Thermus thermophilus: one gene and its partner. The protein of the gene in region 1 interacts with the protein of each later gene in a pairwise test. Links are inferred from orthologs where the notes say so. Each region holds a gene or a part of one and is shown in the gene's direction. Other genes may lie near its edges.

Evidence for each region.
Region 2: the proteins of TthTMY_RS02875 (region 1) and rlmB interact in binary tests that used the Escherichia coli proteins (3 or more experiments, as listed by UniProt). The link is inferred for Thermus thermophilus from one-to-one orthologs.

What each region holds. Positions count from the first base shown.
Region 1 is NZ_AP025158.1:492,319-501,476, reverse strand. Bases 1,091-3,960 are described here. They hold TthTMY_RS02875 (NAD(P)H-hydrate dehydratase), read left to right. Parts: upstream 1,091-1,736; coding sequence 1,737-3,185; downstream 3,186-3,960. Other genes in these bases: thrB (homoserine kinase), read left to right, coding at 3,861-3,960; TthTMY_RS02870 (hypothetical protein), read right to left, coding at 3,206-3,598; TthTMY_RS02880 (SIR2 family NAD-dependent protein deacylase), read right to left, coding at 1,091-1,714. Outside these bases: ribosome biogenesis GTPase Der, read left to right, coding at 1-1,000; more of TthTMY_RS02880, read right to left, coding at 950-1,090; more of thrB, read left to right, coding at 3,961-4,742; TthTMY_RS02860 (DUF4388 domain-containing protein), read left to right, coding at 4,727-5,467; TthTMY_RS02855 (30S ribosomal protein THX), read right to left, coding at 5,469-5,552; rpsT (30S ribosomal protein S20), read right to left, coding at 5,562-5,882; TthTMY_RS02845 (hypothetical protein), read right to left, coding at 5,943-6,320; tyrS (tyrosine--tRNA ligase), read left to right, coding at 6,343-7,641; TthTMY_RS02835 (GGDEF domain-containing protein), read right to left, coding at 7,638-8,417; TthTMY_RS02830 (carboxymuconolactone decarboxylase family protein), read right to left, coding at 8,472-8,960; TthTMY_RS02825 (ferritin-like domain-containing protein), read right to left, coding at 9,010-9,158. UniProt on the Escherichia coli protein: Bifunctional enzyme that catalyzes the epimerization of the S- and R-forms of NAD(P)HX and the dehydration of the S-form of NAD(P)HX at the expense of ADP, which is converted to AMP.
Region 2 is NZ_AP025158.1:136,158-145,193, forward strand. The notes cover bases 6,204-8,951. They hold rlmB (23S rRNA (guanosine(2251)-2'-O)-methyltransferase RlmB), read left to right. Parts: upstream 6,204-7,093; coding sequence 7,094-7,810; downstream 7,811-8,951. Other genes in these bases: TthTMY_RS00840 (LOG family protein), read right to left, coding at 6,204-6,606; TthTMY_RS00845 (universal stress protein), read right to left, coding at 6,607-7,041; TthTMY_RS00855 (M20 family metallopeptidase), read left to right, coding at 7,815-8,885; TthTMY_RS00860 (hypothetical protein), read left to right, coding at 8,870-8,951. Also shown: odhB (2-oxoglutarate dehydrogenase complex dihydrolipoyllysine-residue succinyltransferase), read right to left, coding at 1-884; TthTMY_RS00815 (2-oxoglutarate dehydrogenase E1 component), read right to left, coding at 895-3,585; TthTMY_RS00820 (enoyl-CoA hydratase-related protein), read left to right, coding at 3,664-4,428; Holliday junction branch migration protein RuvA, read left to right, coding at 4,425-4,997; TthTMY_RS00830 (HAD family hydrolase), read right to left, coding at 4,980-5,729; TthTMY_RS00835 (hypothetical protein), read right to left, coding at 5,726-6,094; more of TthTMY_RS00840, read right to left, coding at 6,091-6,203; more of TthTMY_RS00860, read left to right, coding at 8,952-9,036. UniProt on the Escherichia coli protein: Specifically methylates the ribose of guanosine 2251 in 23S rRNA.

The sequences.
Region 1 (9,158 bases):
GGTGGCCGAGTACCTGCGCAAGAAGGGCAAGCCCGTGATCCTCGTGGCCACCAAGGTGGACGACCCCAAGCACGAGCTCTACCTGGGCCCCCTCTACGCCTTGGGCTTCGGCGACCCCATCCCCACCTCCAGCGAGCACGCGAGGGGGCTGGAGGAGCTCGTGGAGGCCATCTGGGAGAGGCTTCCCGTACGCCAGATAGAGACCGAGCCCGAGGTGGCGGGCATCCGGCTCGCCATCGTGGGCCGGCCCAACGCCGGGAAGTCTAGCCTCTTGAACGCCATCCTGGGGGAGGAGCGGGTCATCGTCTCCGAGGAGCCGGGCACCACCCGGGACGCCATTGACGTGGAGTTCTTCTTCGGCGGCCAGCGCTTCGTCCTGGTGGACACCGCCGGGATCCGCAAGCGGCCGGAAAGCCTCGTGGAGGAGCTCGCCATCCGGCGGAGCCTTAAGGCCATGGACGAGGCGGACGTGGTCCTCCTCGTGGTGGACCCCTTCCAGGTGGGGGACCGGGAGCTCAAGCTCGCCAACGAGGCCCTGGAACGGGGCAAGCCCGTCCTCCTGGTCATCACCAAGTGGGACCTGGTGGGCAAGGAGGACGCCCCCAAGATGCGGCGCCTCCTCCGGGAAAAGCTCGCCCACCTGGACCACCTCCCCCGGGTCTTCACCTCCGCCCTGACGCGGCAGAACCTGGACCGGATCTTCCGGGAGGCGGTGCGCCTTCACGAGCTCAACCACACCCGCGTCCCCACCTCGGAGCTCAACCGTTGGGTGGCCGTCTGGACGAGCCGCGTGCAGACGCCGAACTTCAAGGGCAAGCCCCTCAAGATCCTCTACGCCACCCAGCCCGAGGTGGCCCCGCCCACCTTCGTCTTCTTCGTGAACCACCCGGAGTTCGTCACCCGGGCCTTTGAGAACTACCTGAAAAACCGCATCGGGGAGGACCTGGGCCTAAGGGAGGTCCCCTTCCGCCTGGTCTTCCGGGGCAGGCGGGAGGAGTAGCGCCATCCCCTCCACCGCCCCCGTTCGCAAAGAGAGGTGGGCCAGGGGGGTAAGGGGGGTGGGCTCGGGGTTCACCTCCACCAGGTAGGCCCCCGAGGCGAAGGCGATCCGGCCTAAGGAGGCCGCGGGCTCCACCTCGGCGCTGGTGCCGATGACCAGGGCGAAGTCGGCCTCGGCGAAGGCCCTTTCCGCCCTCTCCCAAGCCCCTTCCGGCAGAAGCTCCCCGAACCAGACCACGTCGGGCCGGGCCCGGTGGCCGCAAAGGGGACAGAAGGGGGGCGGGGCGAAGGCCTCCGGCAAGGGAAACCGCTTCCCGCAGGCCTCGCACCGGGCCCTGAGGAGGTTGCCGTGGAGCTCCACCAGGTTCTGGCTTCCCGCGAGGGCGTGGAGGCCGTCCACGTTCTGGGTGACGAGGAGGAAGCTTCCCCCCCGGGAGAGGATGCGCCTCTCCAGCTCCACGAGGGCGTGGTGGGCCGGGTTGGGCTTGGCCTCCCGCACTTTCTGGATGCGCCAGGCGTACCAGGCCCAGACCCCCTCCGGGTCCCGGGCGTAGGCCTCGGGGGTGGCGTAGTCCAAGGGGTTGAAGTTCTTCCAAAGGCCCTCGGCGTCCCGGAAGGTGGGGATGCCGGAGGGCTTGGAGATGCCCGCCCCCGTGAGGACCGCCACCCGCCTCGCCTCCTCTAGGCGCTTCCGGGCTTCCTCCAAGCGCTCCATGGCCCCATCGTATCCTTAACCCATGAGGCTCTTCACCCCCGAGGCCATGCGGGAAGCGGACCGGAAGGCCGTGGAGCGGGGCTACCCGAGCCTCCTCCTCATGGAGTGGGCGGGCATGAAGGCGGCAAGGGTCTACCTGGAGCTTTTCGGCAAGGCCCCCGCCCTCGTCCTCGCGGGCAAGGGGAATAACGGCGGGGACGGCCTGGTCCTCGCCCGGCACCTCCTCCTGGAGGGGGTAGGGGTGCGGGTTTATGCCGCGGAGGGCCAAACCGGGGACGCCCTCCTCGCCCTCCGGGCCCTCCTCGCCCACGGGGTGGAGGTGCGTCCCCTGGAGGAGGCCTCCTTCCGGGAGGGGGAGGTGGTGGTGGACGCCCTCTTCGGCACCGGCCTTAAAGGGCCCCTCACGGACTTTTACGCCGAACTCGTGGAGCGGGTGAACCGGGCGGGCCTTCCCGTCCTCGCCCTGGACCTTCCCTCGGGCCTTCCCTACAGCCCCCACGTGCGGGCCACGGCCACCGTGGCCTTCGCCGCCCTCAAGACCCCTCACCTCCTCCAGAGGGAGGCCTGTGGAAAGCTCTACCTGGCGGAGATCGGCCTGCCCAAGGCCCTTCTGGAAAGGGAGGACCTCCCCGAGGTGGCGGCGCCCGAGGCCCTAAGGCCCCTCCTCCCCAAGCGCCCCCTCACCGCCCACAAGGGAAGCGTGGGGAGGGTGGGGGTCCTGGGGGGGTACCGGGGGGAGGGCCTCCGCTACGCCGGGGCGCCCCTCCTCGCCGCCCTCGGGGCCTACCGCATGGGGGCGGGGCTTGTGCACCTGGTGGTCCCGGAGGGCACACCCCTTGAGCCCCTCGAGGCCGTCTTCCACCCCGTCCCCCACCCCGCCCTTCCCCCCCTCAAGGCGGAGGCCCTGGCCGTGGGAATGGGCGGGGGGCCGTGGGGGAAGGAGTGGGCCCTCAAGGCCCTGGAGGCCCGGCTTCCCACCGTCTTGGACGCGGACGCCCTCCACCCGGAGGTGGCCGAGGCCTACCGGAAGGCGGGCGTCCCCGCCGTCCTCACCCCCCACGCGGGGGAGGCGGGGAGGCTCCTTGGGGCTTCCCCCGAGGAGGTGGCCGAAGACCCCTTAGGGGCGGCCCGCGCCCTCGCCGAGCGGACGGGCCTCGCCGTGGTCCTCAAGGGGAACCCCACGGTGGTGGCCGAAGGGGAGAGGCTTTCCGTGAACCCCACGGGAAACCCCGCCCTGGCCACCGGGGGGACGGGGGACGTCCTCGCAGGGGCCATCGCCGCCCTTCTCGCGGCGGGCCTTAGGCCTTTTGACGCGGCCAGGCTTGGGGTCTATCTCCACGGCCTCGCCGGGGACCTCCTGGCGGAGGAGAAGGGGGTGGGGCTCCTCGCCCGGGAGGTGGCGGAGGCTTTGCCCCGGGCAAGGAAGCTTTTGGCGGAGGGGCGGACCCCCTGGCCCTTTTCCCGGGTATGAGCACCCCTTCCTACCCCCATTCAGCGAATAGCCTTGCCCTCGGCTTCTAGCTGAGGTATCGGGCTAAAGAGAAACAAGCCCAATAGAACACCAGCGGTGAAGGGCTCTACGGCCAAGTCGCTTACCCGTTGGGCTAAAGCCCCGGGAAAAACACCATTTAGAACAACGTAAAAAAGGGCTAAGCCAAGGAGAGAAACAGCCAACGCCTTGGGCGGATTAAGGGTAACACCCTTACCCCAGGCCAAGTGGGAAACCAACACCGCACCCAAGCCCAGTAGGAACTGAATCCCACTCCATAGGCTCCACTGCTCAAAGAGGTAGGCAAGAACCGCAAAAACCAGGAACGCGCCAAGCGAGAACAGGCCTTTCAGGGCTTTTCTCAGAACTTCTCTGTTTAAAAGGAGCATGGCCACATCCTCCCTTTACCGACATACTGGCTCGCACTGCTTTTTGCACTCGTTGAAGACGACAACACTACAAGCATCGGCCGGCAATGGGCAAGAAGGCCCTTCTTGAGGGAAGGGCACGGCCTGAGCCATGGCCACCGGCAAACCCAAGACCATAAACACAAGCCCTCCCGGCGTAGCCAGCTTCATTGTACCACCTCCACCCCTAAAATAGGGCTTCTTCTTGTCAAGGCCCCAGGGAAAGTCCTGGTATGCTAGGGCGGGACCTATGGAGCCCCTTTTCCGCCTCTATGTCCCCGCCACCCTGGCCAACCTGGGCTCGGGCTTTGACGCCTTGGGCGTGGCCCTGGACCTCTACCTCGAGGTGGAGGCCCACCCCGCCCCGGAGGACGCCTTCCTCTACGAGGGGGAAGGCCACGTGGAGGGCACGGACAACCTCATCCACGAGGGGTACCGCGCGGGCATGCGGGCCCTGGGGCTTGAGCCCCGGCCCCTGTGGGTGCGGGCCTTCAACCCCATCCCCCTGGCCCGGGGCATGGGGAGCTCCTCCGCCGCCTTAGTGGCCGGGGTGGCCCTGGCGGACCGGTTCTCCGGGGGAAGGCTTGGGCGGGAGGGGGTCTTCCGGGTGGCGGCGGGGCTCGAGGGCCACCCCGACAACGTGGCCCCGGCGGTCTACGGGGGGTTCGTGGCGGCCCTGAGCACCCCTCCCCTGGCCATCCCCCTGCCGAGGCCCGAAGGGGTGCGCTTCGTCCTCGCCGTCCCCCCCTACGAGGTCCCCACCCCCCTCGCCCGGGAGGCCCTGCCTCGGAAGGTGCCCCTGGAAGACGCGGTCTACAACCTGGCCCGAAGCGCCCTCTGGCCCGCGGCGCTTTCCTCGGGAAGGCTCGAGGCCCTAAGGGAGGCCTGCCGCGACCGGCTCCACCAGCCCCACCGGGCCCCCCTGATGCCCGGGGTCCTGGAGGCGATTGAAAGGGCGCTAAAAGCCGGGGCCCTGGCGGCCTTCGTGGGCGGGGCGGGCCCCACCCTGGCCGCCCTGGCGCGCGCCGGGGAGGAGGCCCCCGTGATCCGGGCCCTTTCCGCTTACCGGGGTCCGGAAGGGCGCACGCTAGTATTGGGCATAGGGGAGGGATACTTTTGGAAGGAGACCTGAAGGCCATCCCCCTGACCGAGGTTCTGGAGCTGGTCCACGCCCACAGGCGCTCCGGGGTCCTGGAGGTGCGCGCCGGAGCCCTTCCCCTCACCCTCCGCTTCGCCCTGGGGGAGGTGGTGGGGGCGAGCATCCTGGACTGGGAAGGGCTGGACGCCCTCTTCACCTTCCCCCTCCACCCGGAGGAGGGAACCTTCCGCTTCGTGCCCACGAGGCCTCCGGAGGCAGCCCAGGCCCTGATGCCCTTTTCCGTCCTCCTCGGGGAGTGGGCCCGGGTGAACGACGAGTGGGACCGGTTCCGCACCCTCCTAGACTCCCCGAGCCGGGTGCTGGAAGCCATCCGCCCCAAGCCTCCCCTGGAGGTCTTCCAGGGGGGAAAGAGCGTGCGGGGGGCGGCCAAGGCCTGGGGCGTCCCCCTCATCATCGCCATGGAGCGGGCCTACATGGGGGTGCGGGAAGGCGACCTCTACCCCCTTCGCCGCTACAGCTGGTTCGCCCTCCGCATCCGGCACGTGGGGAAGAAGCCCAAGACCCTGGAGGAGTTCGGCCACCTCGCCGCCCTCCTGGACGGCTCCCGTAACCTGGGGGAGATCGTGGCCGAAGGGGTCCCCCTCGGCCTGGTGCGCCGCTACCTCATCCGGGCCCTGGCCCAGGAAGAGCTAACCCCCCCAGGACGGGGGTGGCTCCTCAGGGACCTGCTTTGGGAAGCCGAGAAGGAGGCCGAATAGCCTACTTCTTCTTCCGGGGCCGGTACTTGCCGTAGGTGCCGCGCCAGATCTTGCCGCGCCGGGTCCTGCGGTCGCCCTTGCCCATACGCCCTCCTTAGGCGCTGAGGCCGCCGCCGGCGAGAGGTGCCCCCGCGGCCTCGAGCAGCTGACGGACCTTGCGCATCAGCCGGGACTTCCTGCGGGCGGCGGCGTTCTTGTGGAGGGTGGAGCCCTTCGCCGCCTTGTCAATGAGGCTTTCGGCCTTGCGCATGATCTTCAGGGCCTCTTCCGCCTTGCCCTCCTGGGCCAGCTGGACGGCCTTCTTGCTGAGGGTCTTGATGGCCGACTTCTTGGCCTTGTTGCGGAGCCGGCGCTTCAGGGACTGCCGGTGCCGCTTAAGGGCGGAAAGGTTCCTCTTAGGCTTTTTCTGCGCCATCGTTCTCCCCTTTGGCCCCCCTCGGGGGCAAACCAGGGCCCAGTGTAGCACACCCTGCGCCTAAGGGGCAAACTTGGTGGTTACCCAGTCGTAGCGCACCTGGCCCTTGGCCCCCTGGAGCTCAAAGCGGAGAAGGTACGTCCCAGGGCTCACGCCGAAGCGCACCTCGTCCTGGAAAGCGCCGCTGTAGCTCCTCTCGCCCACCTTGCGGCCGTCCCGCAACAGAAGGACCCTGAGCCTCCCCTCCTCCAGCCTCCCCGAGACCTTCACCTTCAGGGCGTCGTAAAGGCCCGTGACCCGGACGGGGTACTCCGCCTCCCCCGTATACTTCCAGTAGAAGACGGGGAGGAAGGGGGGGTAGCCCACGGCCAGGCCGTACCGCTCGGCGTACCCGTAGAGGCCCAGGGCTGCCAGGGCCAAAAAGAGCAGGGTCCGCATTGGCCTAAGTATACTTGGGCACATGGCGGGCATCGGCCACACCCCGGAAGAGGCCCTCGCCCTCCTCAAGCGGGGGGCCGAGGAGATCGTCCCCGAGGAAGAGCTTCTCGCCAAGCTCAAGGAGGGGCGGCCCCTCACGGTAAAGCTCGGCGCCGACCCCACGCGGCCCGACCTCCACCTAGGCCACGCGGTGGTCCTGAGGAAGATGCGCCAGTTCCAGGAGCTCGGCCACAAGGTGGTCCTCATCATCGGCGACTTCACCGGGATGATCGGGGACCCCTCGGGCCGATCCAAGACCCGCCCCCCCCTCACCCTCGAGGAAACCCGGGAGAACGCCAAGACCTACGTGGAGCAGGCGGGGAAGATCCTGAGGCAGGAGCCCCACCTCTTTGAGCTCCGCTACAACTCCGAGTGGCTGGAGGGCCTCACCTTCAAGGAGGTGGTGCGCCTCACCTCCCTCATGACCGTGGCCCAGATGCTGGAAAGGGAGGACTTTAAGAAGCGCTACGAGGCGGGGATTCCCATCTCCCTGCACGAGTTTCTGTACCCCTTCGCCCAGGCCTATGACTCCGTGGCCATAAGGGCCGATGTGGAGATGGGGGGCACGGACCAACGCTTCAACCTCCTGGTGGGCCGGGAAGTGCAACGGGCCTACGGGCAAAACCCCCAGGTCTGCTTCCTCATGCCCCTTCTGGTGGGCCTAGACGGGCGGGAGAAGATGAGCAAGAGCCTGGACAACTACATCGGCCTCACCGAGCCCCCGGAGGTGATGTTCAAGAAGCTCATGCGGGTGCCGGACCCTCTCCTCCCGAGCTACTTCCGCCTCCTCACGGACCTGGAGGAGGAGGAGATAGAGGCCCTCCTGAAGGCGGGCCCCGTCCCCGCCCACCGGGTCCTCGCCCGCCTTCTCACCGCCGCCTACGCCCGGCCCCAGATCCCCCCCCGCCTGGACCGGGCCTTTTACGAGGGCCTGGGCTACGCCTGGGAAGCCTTCGGCCGGGACAAGGAGGCGGGCCCCGAGGAGGTAAGGAGGGCGGAGGCCCGCTACGACGAGGTGGCCAAAGGGGGAATCCCCGAGGAGATCCCCGAGGTCGCCATCCCCCCTTCGGAGCTCAAGGAAGGCCGGATCTGGGTGGCGAGGCTTTTTACCCTAGCAGGCCTCACCCCCTCCAACGCCGAGGCGAGAAGGCTCATCCAGAACCGGGGCCTGAGGCTGGACGGGGAGGTCCTCACCGACCCCATGCTCCAGGTGGACCTCTCCCGGCCCCGCATCCTGCAGCGGGGCAGGGACCGCTTCGTACGGGTGCGGCTTGGGGACTAGTCCCCCTTTTTCCTTCGCTTTTCCTCGTACATCCTGAGATCCGCCAGGGCCAAAAGGTCCTGGCCCTGGCCTTCCTCGGCCCGCGCCACCCCCAGGCTCACGGGGAAGGCCTCCAAGGCCCGCCGGGCCTCTCCCAAGGCCCTCTCCGGCAGGATCAGGGCGAACTCGTCCCCCCCGAGGCGAAAGGCCCGCCCCCCGTGAGAGCGGGCCAGGCCCTGGAGGCAAGCCCCGAGCTGCCTGAGGAGGGCGTCCCCGGCCAGGTGCCCCTCGCGGTCGTTCAGCGCCTTCAGGCCGTCCAGGTCCAGGACCATCAGGACCTCGCCCCGGGCCAGCCCCTCCCGGAGGGCCCGCTCCAGGGCGCGGCGGTTGCCCAGGCCCGTGAGCCAGTCGGTGCGGGCCTGGCGCTCCAACTCGTCCCGGTAGCCCGCGCCCCTTAGGGCCGCCAGGAGGTGCTCCATAAAGAGGGCCGCGAGGCGGAGCTCCTCGGGCCTTTCCACCCCGGGGTGGTCCAGGAAGAGGTAGAGGGGCAGGGGGGGACCAGGAAAGTAGGCCCCGTACCCCAAAAGCCCCCGGAAGCGCCCCAGGCCCCGACCGGGGAGGCCCCTCACCTCCTCGGGAAGCAGGGCCAACAGCCTGGCCCCGGGGAAGACCCACTCCACCCCCCGCTCCGCCTGGGCCAGCACCTCCAGAAAGGGGGGCTCGGAGAAGCCCGCCGTAACCTCGTGCAGGAGGAGAAGGCGGAGGAGGAGGGACTCCTGGCCCATAGCCTGCGGCACACCCCCACCCTTTCCCCTAGAGGGCGCCCCTACTGGCCCCCGGAGGGGCCGGGCCTACACCCCGTCCACCGGAATGGCCAGAAGGTCGGTCCACGCGTTCACCATCCGGAAAAGGGCCAAGGTGGCCACGGCCTCCTTCACCTCGGCCTCGCTGAGCCCGGCCTCCCGGAGGGGCCGGAGAAGCTCGGGCCTCCCGGGGTCCAAGGCCGCCTCGTGGGCGAAGCGGAGGAGGGCGGCCACCTTGGGGGGGAGGCCCTCCGGGACCTCTCCCCGCTCCAGGGCCTCGAGGAGGGGGGCCTCCACCCCCTGGACCATGAGGGCGTGCAGGTGGACCCGGGCCGCGTACTCGGAGCCCGCCCGCCTCGAGGCCACCACCCCCATCATCTCCTTGACCGTCCTCGGGAGAATCCCCTTTAGGACCACGTGGCGAAAGGCCTTCCAGAGGGCGGTCTGGACCTCCGGCACCTCGCGGGCCCAGGCGAAGGCGTTGGGCACCATCCCGAAGCCCAGCTCTTCCACGATCTCCCGTTCGGTCTCCCCCATGGCCCAAGTATAAAGGGCCCCCCGGCCGGGGGGCCCAAGGCCGGAAGGGCTACTTGATCTGCCCGTTCAGGCCCTGAGGGAAGAAGCCGCCGGGCTGCTTCTGGGCGTTGAGGTAAACGATCTTCAGGACCCCGTCCGTGGTGCGGCTGAAGGCCACGCCGTTTTGGTCCGCAGCCACGTTGTTGGGGGTGCCCATCA
Region 2 (9,036 bases), 360 kb from region 1 along the record:
TCGGCGAAGGAGAGGCGGTCGGCGTCGCGGATTACGGGGACCACCAGGCCCTCGCCCCCGCCCACGGCGATGCCGATGTCGTAGTAGCGGTGGTAGACGATGTGGTTGTCCCGGATCTCGGCGTTGAGCTCGGGGATCTCCTTGAGGGCCTGGACCACGGCCTTGACGAAGAAGCTCATGAAGCCGAGCTTGACCCCGTACTTCTTCTGGAAGGCCTCGCCGAACTCCTTCCTGAGGGCGATCACCGCCGACATGTCCGCCTCGTTGAAGGTGGTGAGCATGGCCGTGGTCTGGCGGACCATGAGGAGGCGCTCGGCGATGCGGCGGCGCAAGGGGGTCATGGGCACGGCCTCGCTCACCCGCCAGGGCTTGTCGGCGGGGGGCTGCGTGGGGGTGGAGGGCGGGGGCGCGGGGCGGGAGGGGGGAGGAGGCGGCGGGGCCTCCTGGGGCTTGGCGGGGACCCTTTCCTCCAGGTAGCGCTCCACGTCCTCCTTGAGGATGCGGCCGCCGAGGCCCGTACCCTGGACCTCTGCCGGGGAGACGCCCCTTTCCCGCATGAGCCGCTCCGCCGCGGGCATGGCCAGAGGCTCCGGGGAGGGCTCCACGGGGGCTTCGGCGGGGGGCTGGGCCTTGGGGGAGGCCTCCGCTCTCCCCTCCTCCAAAAGGGCAATGGCCTCCCCCACCCGGGCGGTCTCCCCGGTCCTCTTCAGGATCTGCTTTAGGGTCCCGGGAAAGGGGGCGGGGAGCTCCAGGGTGGCCTTGTCGGTGATGAGCTCCACCAAGGGCTCGTCCTGGGCGAAGCTTTCCCCTTCTCCCTTAAGCCAAGCGCCGATCTCCACTTCCACGATGCTTTCGCCCACGGAGGGCACCTTGAGTTCCTGCACGGCTACCTCCTTACCTGAACGCTTCCTCCAGAAGCTCCTCCTGCTCCAGCCTGTGGACCTTGGAGGAGCCCACGGCGGGGCTCGGGGACTCGGGCCGGGCCACCACGGAGAAGGGGTGGCCGTAGATCTCCCCGCAGAAGCGGGCGGAGAGGTACCACCAGGCCCCCTGGTTCACCGGCTCCTCCTGCACAAAGACCACGGGGACCTTCTTGGGGTAGAAGCCAAGGGCCTCCTGAAGCTCGGCCTCGGGGAAGGGGTAGAGGAGCTCCAGCCTCAGGATGGCCACGTCCTCCGCCTGAAGCTCCCTGCGCTTCTGCAGGAGGTCGTAGTAGACCTTGCCCGAGGTGAGGAGGACCTTCCGCGCCCCCTTGACCCTTTCGGGGATCACCTTCTGGAAGCGCCCTTCCGCGAGCTCCTCCAGGGTGGAGACCACCTCGGGGTGGCGGAGGAGGCTTTTTGGGGTCATGACCACCAGGGGCTTGCGGATGGGGCGCTTCACCTGGCGGCGGAGGAGGTGGAAGAACTGGGCGGGGGTGGTGGGGTAGGCCACCTGGAGGTTGTCCTTGGCCCCAAGCTGCAAGAAGCGCTCCAGCCTCGCCGAGGAGTGCTCGGGGCCTTGGCCCTCGAGCCCATGGGGCAGGAGGAGGACGAGGCCCGAGAGGCGGTTCCACTTGACCTCGGCGCTCGCCAGGAACTGGTCTATGTAGACCTGGGCCACGTTGACGAAGTCCCCGAACTGGGCCTCCCAGAGGACGAGGCCCTCGGGGTAGTCCAGGCTGTAGCCGTACTCAAACCCCAAGACCCCGGCCTCGGAGAGGGGCGAGTTCCAGATCTCCACCTCCGCCTGCCCCTCGGCCAGGTGCTGGAGGGGGATGTAGCGCTCCCCGGTGCGGTAGTCGTAGAGGGCGGCGTGGCGCTGGGTGAAGGTGCCCCGAAGGGCGTCCTGCCCCGTGAGGCGCACCCTGTGCCCCTCCACGGCCAAGGTGGCGAAGGCCAGGGCCTCGGCGGTGGCCCAGTCCACGGGCCGCTTCTCCTCGGCCATCTCCAGGCGGGCCTCGAGGAAGCGCTTGAGCTTGGGGTGCACCTGGAAGCCCTCGGGAACCGCGCTAAGCCGCATCAGGAGGTTCTTCAGCCCCTCCTTGGGGAAGGCGGTGTCCGCCTCGGGCACCAGGCGGTCGGGCCCGCCCACGTAGCCTTGCCAGACCCCGCCCAAGGTGCTGTAGACCACGGGGGTGGCCTCGGCCTTCACCCGGGCGAACTCGCTTTCCAGCCGCTCCAGATAGGCCTCCTGCCAGGCCTTAAGCTCCTCCTCGGAGACCAGGCCCTCGGCCTTAAGCCGCTCGGCATAGACCCGCCAGGGCTCGGGCTTCTTGGCGATGAGGGCGTACATGGGGGCTTGGGTGAAGGTGGGCTCGTCCGTCTCGTTGTGCCCCCGGCGGCGGTAACCCACGAGGTCAATGACCACGTCCTTGCCGTAGCGGCTCCGGTACTCCAGGGCGAGGGCGAGGACGAAGAGGAGCTCGTCCAGCGCCTCGGCGTTCACGTGGAAGATGGGCGCCCCCACCATCTTGGCGACGTCCGTGGGGTAGCGGCCGGAGGCGTACTCCGAGGGGAGGGTGGTGAAGCCCAGCTGGTTGTTGGCCACCACGTGGAGGGTGCCCCCCACCCGGTAGCCGGGAAGCCCGGAGAGGTTCAGGGTCTCCTGGACGATGCCCTCGCCGATGAAGGCCGCGTCCCCGTGGACCAGGATGGCGAGGCCCCGCTTCCTCTCCCGGTCGCCGAAGCGGTCCTGCTTGGCCCGGACCCTTCCCAGGGTCACGGGGTTGACGAACTCCAGGTGGCTCGGGTTGAAGTTGAGGGAGACGTGCACCGGGCCAAAGGGGGTCTCCACGTCCGTGGAGTGGCCCAGGTGGTACTTCACGTCCCCCACGTACCCCTCGGGGAAGAGCTCCTCAAACTCGCGGAAGATGGCCTCAAAGGGCTTCTCCACCACGTGGGCCAGGACGTTGAGCCGGCCCCGGTGGGCCATGCCCAGCACCACCTCCCGCACCCCAAAGCGGGCCGCCTCCTGGACCGCCTCCTGGAGGAGGGGGATGAGGCTTTCCAGGCCCTCCACGCTGAAGGTCTTCGCCCCCAGGTACTTCCGCTGGAGGAAGGCCTCAAAGAGGCTCGCCTGGAGGAGGCTCCGCAAGACCCGCCTCCGCACCTCGGGGGCAGGCTTGGGCCACGGGGCCTCAATCCGGGAAAGGAGCCACGCCCTCTCCTCGGGCTCCACGTGGGCCACCTCAAACCCCACGGGGCCCAGGTAGGTGGCCTCCAGGCGCTCAAGGAGGGCCCCCAAGGTGGGCGCGCCGAAGAGAGGGGGGAGGGGCCTCCTTAGGTCCTCCGGGGAGAGGCCGTGGGCCTCGAGGGAAAGCGCCTTGGGCCTCGGCCGTTCCCGGCCCAGGGGGTCTATGCGGGCCGCGAGGTGCCCGAGCTCCCGGTAGGCCTGGCGCAAAGCCTCCACCTTGAGGAGGAAGCCCAGGTCCAAGGCCTCGCCCGGGAGGGGAGCGGCCTGGCGTTCTCGTCGGCCGTCCTCCAGGTCCTCCAGGGTGAGGGCGGAGAAGTAGCGCCGCCAGTCCTCGGGGAGGGAAAGGGGATCCTCCAAGTAGGCCCGGTAAAGGGACTCTAGGTAGCCTTGGCTTTCCAACGTGAGCTCCATGGCGCCTCCGGGGGGTCACCCCCTACCTAAGCTACACCAAAAAGCGGTGTAGTGCGCCACGCCCCGTACAATGGGGGCATGGTCCTGAAGGAACGCCAAGACGGGGTTTTGGTCCTCACCCTGAACCGGCCCGAGAAGCTCAACGCCATCACCGGGGAGCTCCTAGACGCCCTTTACGCCGCCCTCAAGGAGGGGGAGGAGGACCGGGAGGTGCGCGCCCTCCTCCTCACGGGGGCGGGTCGGGCCTTCTCCGCCGGGCAGGACCTCACGGAGTTCGGCGACCGGAAGCCCGACTACGAGGCCCACCTGCGCCGCTACAACCGGGTGGTGGAGGCCTTGAGCGGCCTGGAGAAGCCCCTCGTGGTGGCGGTGAACGGGGCGGCGGCCGGGGCGGGGATGAGCCTCGCCTTATGGGGGGACCTGCGCCTCGCCGCCGTGGGGGCGAGCTTCACCCCCGCCTTCGTCAGGATCGGCCTGGTGCCGGACTCGGGGCTGAGCTTCCTCCTCCCCCGCCTGGTGGGCCTGGCCAAGGCCCAGGAGCTCCTCCTCCTCTCCCCAAGGCTTTCCGCCGAGGAGGCCCTGGCCCTGGGCCTCGTGCACCGGGTGGTGCCCGCGGAAAGGCTCATGGAGGAGGCCCTTTCCTTGGCCAAAGAGCTCGCCCAGGGCCCCACCCGGGCCTACGCCCTCACCAAAAAGCTCCTCCTGGAGACCTACCGCCTCTCCCTCACCGAGGCCCTGGCCCTCGAGGCCGTCCTCCAGGGCCAGGCCGGCCAGACCCAGGACCACGAGGAGGGGGTCCGGGCCTTCAGGGAGAAGCGGCCGCCCCGCTTCCAGGGCCGATGATCCGCTACCTCCGGGGCCTGGTCCTCAAGAAGGAGGCGGGCGGCTTCGTCCTCCTCGCCGGGGGGGTGGGGTTCTTCCTCCAGGCCCCCACGCCCTTCCTCCAGGCCCTGGAGGAGGGGAAGGAGGTGGGGGTCCACACCCACCTCCTCCTCAAGGAGGAGGGGCCCTCCCTCTACGGCTTCCCCGACGAGGAGAACCTCGCCCTCTTTGAACTCCTCCTCTCGGTGAGCGGCGTGGGGCCCAAGGTGGCCCTCTCCCTCCTCTCGGCCCTGCCCCCTAGGCTCCTCGCCCGGGCCCTCCTGGAGGGGGACGCGAGGCTCCTCACCTCGGCGAGCGGGGTGGGGAAAAGGCTCGCCGAAAGGATCGCCCTGGAGCTCAAGGGGAAGGTGCCCCCCCACCTCCTCGGGGAGAAGGTGGAAAGCGAGGCCGCCCAAGAGGCGGTGATGGCCCTCGCCGCCTTAGGGTTCAAGGAGGCCCAGGCCCGGGCCGTGGTCCTGGACCTCCTGGCCCAAAACCCCAAGGCCCGGGCCCAGGACCTCATCAAGGAGGCCCTAAAGCGCCTCCGCTAGGAAGACCTCCCCCAGGTCCCGCACCCGGAGGTCGGGGGGGGCCTCCGGGTCCTCCGGCCGCAGGCCCCGGTCCACCCATACGGCCCGCACCCCCGCCAGGCGGGCCCCCCGGATGTCCTTTTGGGGGTTATCCCCCACCATGGCCGCCTCCTCCGGGGCCACCCCGAAGGCGCAGAGGGCCATGCGGAAGAGCCCGGGGTCGGGCTTGCCGATCCCCACCTCCCCGGAGATGAGGACCAGGGAGAAATGGGGGGCAAGCCCCGCGCCGAAAAGCTTTTCCCGCTGGAGGTCGGGCACCCCGTTGGTGAGGAGGGCGAGGGCAAGCCCGCGGCGCCGGGCCTCCATAAGGAAGGCCTCCGCCTCCGGGTACAGGGGGTAGCGGCGCCTCTCCCGGAAGAAGGCCTCGGCGAGCTCCCGCGCCCGTTCGGGGGGCCCCCCCGCCTCCTCCAAGGCCTCGCGGAAGACCCGCTCCCGGAAAGGCCCGGCCCAAGCGGCCAGGGCCTCGAGGCCCGGGGTGCTGTACCGGGCCCAGAGGGCCTCCAGGGCCGAGTGGCCGATGGCCTCGGCCCAAGGGTAGAAGGGGGCCTCCCGGAAGAGGGCCTCGGCCCGCGCCTTGACCCGGGCGAAGAAGCCCTCCACCCCCACCCTGCGCCCCAGGTCCTCCAGGACCGCGCGGCTTACCGGCAGGTCCTGAAGGAGGGTATCGTCCAGGTCCAGAAGGAGAAGCCTCACGCCCCCTCCCGCACCAGGACGGGGTTTCCCCCGGGGTCAAAGAGGAGGAGGTGGTCCCCCGCCTCCCGGAAGCCGAGGCCGTACTTGGCGAGGCGGAGCTTTTCGTGGGCCAGGTTGTCCACGAGGAAGACAAGCCGCCCCTCCTCCACCCGGAGCCGGGCGAAGCCCTGCCCCTCGGGCCTCGGGCGCTGGGGGCCCCGCGCCACGCCCCCTTCCCCCGGGCGCAGGAGGAGCAGGGGGCCCTCGAGGGGGGAAAGAAGGGCCTCCCGCTCGGGGAGGAGCTCCTCCAGGGCGAGCCCCAGGGCCTGGTAGAAGCTCACCCCCTGCCCCAGGTCCGGCACGTAGACCAAGAGGGTCTCGCTCATAGGCTCCTCAGAAACCGCCTCAGGTCCTCCTCGTCCGCCACCACGCGGAGAAGGCCCACGTCCTCGGGGGCGATCTCCCCGTGGGCCTTGAGGAGGGAAAGCCAGTAGGGGTCCACCGCCAGGGGGCGTCCCACGCCCTGCCTCAGGTAGAGGAGGTTCCAGGCGAGGACGAGCTCCGCCAGGGTCCCCACCCCCCCGGGCAGGGCCAGGTACCCCGCCCCCAGGTCCAGGAGGCGGCCGATGCGCTGGGGGAGCGTGGCGGCGGGGAGCTCCAGGTCCACGAAGGGGTTGGGGCCCCTCCGCTCGGGAAAGAGGGCCGGGGCCGTGACCCCCACCACGAGGCCGCCCCTGGCCTTCACCCCCCTGGCCAGGGCCTCCATCCCCCCCTGGTATCCCCCGCAGGCGAGGCCAAACCCCTCCTCGGCCAGGACCTCCCCGTAGCGCACCCACCGGGCGTAAAGGGGGTCTTCCGGGGAGAGGCGGGAGGAGACGAAAACGGCGAGCAGGCGCATCTAGCGGCAGCGGACCACCAGCACCGGGACGGAGGTCCGGTGGAGGACCCCCTCGGTCACCGAGCCCAAAAGGAGCCTGTCCAGGCCCGTCCGCCCGTGGGTGCCCATGACGAGGAGGTCGTACTCCTTGGCCGCCTCCACGATGGTGGGGATGGGCACCCCTTCCTTCACCTCCCCCGTGGCCTCCACCCCCTTGGCGCGGGCGAGGTCCAGGGCCTTCCTGATGGCCTCCTCCCCCGCCTTCCTTAGGTCCTCCAAGAGCTCCATCCCGTAGGGCACGCTCTCCGGGGCGATCCAGATGGCCTGGGCCGGGTTTTCCAAGACGTAGAGGAAGTGGACCTTGGCCCCCAGGGTCTTGGCCAGGTCCAGGCCGTGCTCCAGGGCCTGGAGGCTGCACGGGCTCCCGTCGGTGGGCATCAGGATCTTCTGGTACATGGCTCCATCATACGGGCAGGGCGCGGGGGGCACCAGCGGGTAGACTAGGAGGATGTGGATCTACGGGCGAAACCCGGTCCTCGAGGCCCTGCGGGCGGGCCAGGCCCGGCGCGTCCTCGTGGCGAGAGGGGTGGAGGGCTGGCTCCTGAAGGAGCTGGAAAGGCTCGGGGCCCCGTACACCCTGGTGCCCCGCATTGAGCTGGACACCCTCCTCCGCACCACCCACCACCAGGGGATCGCCGCCGAGGTGGAGGACCCCCCCTACGCCAGCCTGGAGGACGCCCTCCGCCTCGCCGCCTCCCGGAAGGAGCCCCCCCTCCTTGTGGCCTTGGACGGCGTCACCGACCCCAGGAACTACGGGGCCATGATCCGGAGCGCCCTCGCCCTCGGGGCCCACGGTGTGGTCTCCGAGGAGCGCCGGGCCGCCCCCCTCTCCCCTCTCGCCCTGAAGGCGAGCGCGGGGGCCGCCCTGAAGCTCCCCGTGGTCAAGGTGAAGAACCTCCCCAGGACGCTGAAGGCCCTCAAGGAGGAGGGGCTTTGGGTCTACGGCCTGGACGTCCGCGGGGAGAGGGCCCCCTGGGAGCTGGACTACGCCCGGCCCCTGGTCCTGGTGGTGGGCTCCGAGGGGGAGGGGATGCGCCGGCTCGTGCGGGAGACCTGCGACGAGCTCTTCCGCATCCCCATCCGGGAGGAGGCGGAGTCCCTGAACGCCTCCGTGGCCCTGGGGATCGCCCTCTACCAGGCGAGGCTCGCCCGGGGTGTAGGATAGGGGCGTGGACTGGGTCAGGCTCCTCTCCCGCCTCGTCCAGGCGGAAAGCCTCCCCGGGGAGGAAGGGGAGGCGGCGGGGCTCCTCCTCGAGGCCCTGAAGGGGATGGGCCTCGAGGCCACCCTGGACGAGGCGGGCAACGTGGAAGCCCTCCTCGGGGAGAAGGGGCCCGAGGTGGTCCTCACCGGGCACATGGACGTGGTGCCCGTGGGCGACCCTGCCCGCTGGCCCTACCCCCAGGGGGCCGTGGCCGAAGGGGCCCTTTGGGGCCGGGGGGCGGTGGACATGAAGGGGAGCCTGGTGGCCATGCTCCTCGCCCTGGAAACCCTGGCGCGGGGGGCCCTAAAGGGGCGGGTCCGCTTCCTCGCCGTGGTCCAGGAGGAGGTGGGGGGCCTCGGGAGCCGCTTCGCCGCGGAAAGGCTTTCCCCCCTGGCCTTCGTCCTGGGGGAGCCCTCCTCGGGGCGGCTCATGCGGGGGCACCGCGGGCGGGCGGAGGTGTGGGCCGACTTTGAGGGCAGGGAGACCCACGCCGCCCTCGCCGGGCCGGAAAACCCCCTCTTTGACCTAGGGGCCTACCTCCTCGCCCTCCAGGACCTCCCCTTGCCCCCCGGGGTGAAGCTCACCCCCACCCGGGTGGACACCTACCCCGGGGCCCGGAACCAGACCCCCGGGGTGGTGCGGCTCTACCTGGACGTGCGCTACGAGCCCGAGGCCGACCTGGACGGGCTCCTCGCCGCCTTGCGCACCCTGGGCCCGGCCTCGGTCTACCTGCCCGAGGAGGAGAGGGCCTCCGGGGAGGTGCGGATGACCCTCCCCGCCCTCTGGCCCCCCTACCGCCTCCCGGAGGACCACCCCCTGCTCCGCCGGGCTCTCCAGGCCCTGGGACAGGAGGAGGCGGGGCTTTGGCCCTTCACCACCGATGCCCCCTACCTCGGGGCCAAGGCCCCCGTCCTGGGCCTGGGCCCGGGGGACCCCGCCTTGGCCCACACCCCCATGGAGCACGTCCCCTTGCGGGCCGTGGAGGAGGCGGCCCAGGCCTACGTGCGGCTGGTGGAGGCCCTATGGAACGCCGCTTGATCGCAGGGAAACCCTACCGCAGGCTTCTCGTGGCCCCGAGGCCCGTGGCCGAGGGGATGAAGGCCCGCCTCGAGGCCCGGGGCCTCCCGGTCTACCTGGAAACCCCCTTCCCCGGCCTGCCCGAGGCGGCCACGGGCACCTACATGGGGGA